One region of the Undibacterium sp. CY21W genome, then DNA from elsewhere that is predicted to be linked to it. Evidence: predicted binding sites of a transcription regulator. Region 1 holds the regulator's gene; the other holds the start of a gene.
The links. Region 1 encodes NrdR, which represses ribonucleotide reductase genes. Its sites were predicted from a motif close to CACNANATNTNGTG; they were not measured.

Region 1 (3,281 bases):
CTGTTAAATGTTATACGATGTCGTATAAATGGCGACGTTGTAAGTGAATTAATCAAAATTAATCAAAATTAATCGATGATGAACAACAATAAAAAAACAAATGCAGACTGGATAGCGTTGCATACCAAAAATCATGCGCGATGCAATATCCGTGTTCAAGGCGCACATATCGCCTCCTGGTCACCGGCCGGTCGCGATGAACAGTTATTTATGAGTCGTCTTTCTTCCCCAGATCAGAGTCAGCCTTTGCGTGGCGGCATTCCTCTCATCTTTCCTCAGTTTGCTGACTTGGGGCCATTACCCAAGCATGGATTTGCCCGCACGGCAATTTGGCGGCTTGAGGATGTGCAGCAGAACGACGATACGGCAAGCGCGATACTGGTGCTGACGGATACCCCTGAAAGTATGCAGTTTTGGCCGCATTCATTTACTGCGACGATACGCATCACCTTAACCGACCAGGCCTTACAGGTCGATTGGCAAGTGCGGAATGAGGGCGTACAAACAATGTCGTTTCAGGCTGCGTTGCATACCTATTTCCGCGTCGCAGAAGGGCAATTTGCGACGATACTGGGGCTGGCAAATAGCCCCAGTTACAACAAACTTACACAGGAAAAGGCAGCGGCAAACGGAGCGAATCAACTGATTGTGAAAAATGCGATTGACAGTATTTATGCGCAAACACCAGACCATCTGATTTTGCAGACCGGTCTTGGCGAGCTGCAAATTGACAAGCATGGTTTTCCCGATACGGTCGTATGGACTCCCTGGGATGAGGGCGCGCGGCAAATTGCGGATCTCGCAGATGATGAAGGGCGTGCGTTCATCTGTGTGGAGGCAGCTTGTGTAAATGTTCCCATTATTTTATCGCCGCAACAAAACTGGAACGCTAGTATGAAGTTGGAATGCTCAGAAGAATAAGCCTGCGGTGCGGAACCGCATTACTTAGATGACCCGTACCCGAATTGGGACACAGTACACAGCAAAACAATGGTGCAAAGAGATGTCAGACACAGAATGTGGAGCATGCCATTGCTCTCGCGACCTAAACACGGCATAAACTTACGCCATCAATCCATCCCACAATAGTTTGACGCCGGAAAGCCCGAGCGCTGCGGTTGCGAACAGATAAAACGGACGTTCCGGGATGCGCTGTAAAAGACGCATGCCTATCCACACGCCCGCTGGTACCAGCGGCAGCAGTAAGGCGGACATTGTCAGTGTGTCGACGCTGAACAGGCCCAGCGCGATGTAAAACGGCAGTTTCGCCAGGTTGATGACGGAAAAGAAAAAGACCGTGGTCGCGACGAAGGTTTCGCGCGGCTGCCGCCATGACAGCAGATAGATCATCACCGGTGGCCCGCCGGCATGCGCCAGTGTGCTGGTAAAGCCAGCACCAACGCCGCTGAGCCAGCCAAAAATACGTGGTGGACGCTGTTCTGTCGTTGCCTGGCCGCGATGACGTAGTAGCCGGTCGAGGGTGAAACCGACGGCGATCAGTCCTATCAGTCCTTTCACCAGTTGGTCGGACATGACGCCAAAGGCCAGCGTTCCCAGCACGATGCCAACGATGGCGCCCGGTATCAGTACTTTCAGATCACGCCAGTCGGCTTTGCCGCTCCAGGCGCGGATGCCGACCATATCCATCGCGATCAGGATAGGCAGCATCACTGCTGCTGCGTTACGCGGTGAAATCCACAGCGAAAGAAAGGGAACGGCCAGCCCGCCCAATGCACCACCCAGCCCTGATTTAGAAATCCCGGTAATCAGAACCGCAAAGGCGGCAACCAGCCAGCCGGCGGTGTTCATGTGCTCCATGTTGCTTATTTATTTTTTGAAGTTTTGTTGTCGACATTCACTTCTTGTATCGCCTCGGCGAATTCAGAAATGTCTTTAAAGCTTTTGTACACCGAAGCAAAACGGATGTAGGCGATTTTATCGAGACGTTTTAATTCGTGCATGACCAGTTCGCCCAGATGGACGGACATGATTTCCCTTTCGCCGCTGGAGAGCAATTTTTCTTCTATGCGTTGAATGGCGCTGTCGATGGCTTCGGCAGACACGGGGCGTTTGCGCAGCGCGAGCATGAAGCTGGCGCGCAGTTTATTCGATTCATATTCAGTGCGGCTGCCATTTTTCTTGACGATGACAGGCATCACCAGTTCCACCCGCTCATATGTGGTGAAGCGCTTATCGCAATCTGCGCAGCGACGACGACGACGGATAACATTGCCTTCTTCGGAAACACGCGTATCGATGACCTGAGTATCAATATGATGGCAGTAAGGACATTTCATGAATAGAGCCGTAGTGGGTGAGTTTGTCTGTCAGACAGCGACAATTAAAAAAACGCCACTCGGCTGAGTGGCGTTTTGATGACGACCAGAAATTACTTCGCGTACACAGGGAAAGCGCTGGTCAGTTTTTTCACTTCTGCTTTGACGCGTTCTATGGTTGCCGCATCGTTAGGATTATCCAGCACGTCAGCAATCAGATGACCGACTTTAATTGCTTCCGCTTCTTTGAAACCGCGGGTGGTAAATGCCGGGCTGCCCAGACGGATACCGGAAGTGACCATCGGTTTTTGCGGATCGTTAGGGATACCGTTTTTGTTGCAAGTCATGTGTGCGGAACCGAGGATTGCTTCGGCTTCTTTGCCTGTCAGACCTTTAGGACGCAGATCCACCAGCATCACATGAGATTCAGTGTGGCCGGAAACGATGCGCAGACCGCGTTCTGTCAGTGTTTGCGCCAGAGCCGCTGCATTTTTGATGACTTGTTGCTGATATTCTTTGAATTCAGGAGACAGCGCTTCTTTGAATGCGACTGCTTTACCAGCGATCACATGCATCAGCGGGCCGCCCTGAATACCAGGGAAAATCGATGAGTTAATTTTCTTAGCGATCGCTTCGTCATTGCTCAGTATGATACCGCCGCGTGGGCCGCGCAGGCTCTTGTGCGTGGTAGAAGTGACGACGTCAGCAAACGGCACTGGATTCGGATACACGCCCGCAGCGATCAGGCCGGCATAATGCGCCATATCGACCATAAAATACGCGCCGACTTCTTTGGCGATTTTGCCGAAACGTTCAAAATCAATACGCAGTGCAAATGCAGATGCACCAGCGATGATCAGTTTTGGTTTGGTTTCGCGCGCCAGTTTTTCCATCGCATCGTAATCGATGTCTTCCTGTGCGTTCAGGCCGTAAGACACGACATTGAACCATTTGCCTGACATGTTCAGTGGCATACCGTGCGTCAGATGACCACCTTCAGCGAGG
Region 2 (3,281 bases), on a different contig from region 1:
TCAGGCCGCCTTCAAGCTGGAAAAGTGCTGACATATCATTTTCCAGCACCTCCTGACCTTTGATGCCCCAGCGACTGGTATTGTTGATGCCGCTGCTCAGAGCCGTGGTGGAATTCGATGCTGTGGGAGCATTACTGGCGTTTAATCCATTACTGTAATGAATGCCAAGGTCTGCGATGCCATACAGTACGACATTTGATTGTGCTGAAACAGTTGGTGAAAAGGCAGACATTCCTGCCAGACTTATTCCGGATAAAAATAAACGCGTTTTCATGGTGTCCTCTTCGTATATTGTTGAGTTCAGGCCTGCGATTACTATCGACGTTTCTTTTCTTCTGACACACGGGGTGAAACACACTACGGATGAATCTGCTGCATAAAATCACTTTTTTATCTGACTGTAATTCAGTTACAGTTTTTCACAGGAAGTGTCGCTGTTGCGTTGTCGTTTTTCATTTGCTCAGATTCTGCAGTCGTTGCCAGTCGCTGCAATTCTCCAGTTGCCGCGAGCTGACTGATTGTTGTGGCCAGACTCGCTGCCAACGCTTTATGTTTGATATTCAGATAGTGGTGAGCGGGTTGTACCAGCAAGACGATTTTTTCCGAAACAATGTCATTGATCATTGTTTTTTTCATTGCCCGGTCTGCGCTATATCTGGAGTCCACCGCGACATCAATACGACCAGCGGTCAACATTTTGAAGAGACTTTCTGACGTATCGGCAAACGTAATGTCGTTTAGCCCTTCGGTCGCATTTTGCGCATTTATAATTCCGCGCACGACACCAACTCTGAGTGGCTTTAAATCGCTTTTTTTCTGAATAGTCAGATTGCGGGTTTTTAATGTGTACGCCAGAGTTTCAACGACGATATAAGGCGGATCAATACGTATTAACTCTGGATGTGACACTGCGTAATTGGGTGGCCGCAATACTTCGCCGTCTATGTTTCCAGCCTTAGCTTCTTTGGTTGCGCGCAGTGGCGGCAGGTTGATAATACAAAATTCCAGCTTCGTCTGTTTGTATACTTCGCGAAGTATGGATGCTGCAAACATGCCAGTGGCAGAGTCGACGTTGACAGAAATATGTAAATTTCCAGGTGTTTCAGCCGCAACACTTGTTGAAATTAACGCCGTCATTATCTGCATCAACAAGTTCATCGTTTGTCTCATACCTGAACGCGTTATGTTTAGAATAGTAAGCAATCCCGGATACGTGTCAGCAATTGCAGAGCATTGTAGTGTTGACGCAGTCGATTGTCGTCTCGCAATCCGACTCGCCCTTTTTGGCTATAAATGTTGCCACATTCCTTCGTGTATGGCTGTGGCGTCAGTACAAATATTTCTGTATCTGTTTATATAGTTACCGCAGGCAAGATTTGCACACGCCAGCTTCCCGCTGTCTTTCTTTATGCCTATGTTGATCTGTCCGCAGGCTTAGATGTCTGCGGGCATAAGTCTTTTTTTTTTTGATCTCGAAAGACTGATAGAAAGTGCGCATTACAGTGGCGACAGGCCGATCAGCACAGCAAGCGTAATATCGTGGCGCTGCGAGTTTTTTCGTATCAATCAGTTGATCTATGAGTTTTTTGACCCGGATCAATGATTTTAAAAAAGCATCAGTCTTCGTTTGACTATACTATATTTAGTGATTATTCTAAATTCAACTACTAAATATTGTGTATTTGGATAACGATAATGACTGAGCAATTTTGTGAATCGCAGATACAGGTCATCAAGCGGGATGGCAGCATCAGCGCATTTGATGCAAAGAAAATTGAATTTGCCCTGCAGCGCGCAGGTCAGGCGAGTGGTGAATTTGATTTACGCGTGGCGAGTGATTTGTGTGCTCAGGTAATGCAAAGTAATGCGATGGTAAACGCTACGCCGCTACTGCATATCGAGCAGATTCAGGACGTAGTCGAATCAGTCTTATTTGAGTCCGGTTATCGCCAGACCTTGCGCGCCTATATTGTGTACCGCGAACAGCACCAACGTTTGCGGCATGACCAACACACCCTCGTTGATGTCGAATCATCCATCAATGAATACCTGCAGCGTCAGGACTGGCGTGTCAATGCAAATGCCAATCAGGGATACTCGCTCGGCGGTCTGATTCTGAATGTCTCCGGCAAAGTCATTGCGAATTACTGGCTGAGTCATGTGTATCCGCCAGAAGTCGGTATGGCACACCGGGAAGCGGATCTGCATATTCATGATCTGGATATGCTGGCTGGCTACTGCGCCGGATGGTCTTTACGTACCTTGTTGAACGAAGGCTTGAACGGCGTGCCGGGTAAGGTCGAATCTGCGCCGCCAAAACATTTATCGAGCGCGGTCGGGCAGATCGTGAATTTTCTCGGGACATTGCAAAATGAATGGGCGGGCGCTCAGGCATTCAGTTCTTTCGATACCTATCTGGCGCCTTTCGTGCGCAAGGATGCATTGAGTTACGCCAGTGTTAAACAGTGTATGCAGGAGCTGATTTACAACCTGAATGTGCCGTCACGTTGGGGCACTCAGACGCCTTTTACGAATCTGACTTTCGACTGGGTGTGCCCGGCTGATTTACGTGATCAGATACCGGTCATCGCTGGCATCGAAATGCCATTTTCCTACGGTGAATTACAGGCCGAAATGGACATGATTAACCGTGCATACATCGAAGTGATGATGGCCGGTGATGCAAAAGGGCGCGCGTTCACCTTTCCTATTCCTACCTATAACATGACCGAGGATTTTGACTGGTACAGCCCGAACGCCGAACGTCTGTTTGAAATGACGGCACGTTATGGCTTACCGTACTTTCAGAATTTCATTAACTCTGAACTCAAGCCGAACATGATACGTTCCATGTGTTGTCGCTTGCAGCTGGATCTGCGCGAATTGCTGAAGCGCGGTAACGGTTTGTTTGGCTCTGCTGAACAGACCGGCTCGCTCGGTGTGGTCACGATTAACTGCGCCCGTCTCGGTTATCGTTATCGAGGTAATGAGTCTGCCTTGCTGACAGCACTGGATCATTTGCTGGAACTCGGAAAAACCAGCTTGGAAATAAAGCGCAAAGTGATACAGCGGCACATGGATAACGGCTTGTTCCCTTATACCAAGCGCTATCTGGGAACCTTGCGTAATCACTTTTCGACGCTGGGTGTGAACGGTATCAACGAGATGATACGTAACTTCACTGCCGGTGAAGACGATATCAGCAGCGCTGCTGGCCATGCGATGGCGATTCGTCTGCTGGATCATATCCGCGCCAGAATGCTGGAATTTCAGGACGAGAC

Region 2: H8K29_RS01760 (ribonucleoside triphosphate reductase) is a predicted target of NrdR. The motif match lies at 1,635-1,648, and genes of this name have one in related genera.

The regions. Positions count from the first base shown of each region.
Region 1 is NZ_JACOGE010000005.1:228,519-231,799, forward strand. It holds gene H8K29_RS13355 (D-hexose-6-phosphate mutarotase) at 76-921, shown strand; gene H8K29_RS13360 (sulfite exporter TauE/SafE family protein) at 1,063-1,809, opposite strand; gene nrdR (transcriptional regulator NrdR) at 1,824-2,297, opposite strand; gene glyA (serine hydroxymethyltransferase) at 2,390-3,281, opposite strand, start outside.
Region 2 is NZ_JACOGE010000001.1:396,059-399,339, forward strand. It holds gene H8K29_RS01750 (porin) at 1-274, opposite strand, end outside; gene H8K29_RS01755 (ABC transporter substrate-binding protein) at 406-1,158, opposite strand; gene H8K29_RS01760 (ribonucleoside triphosphate reductase) at 1,696-3,281, shown strand, end outside.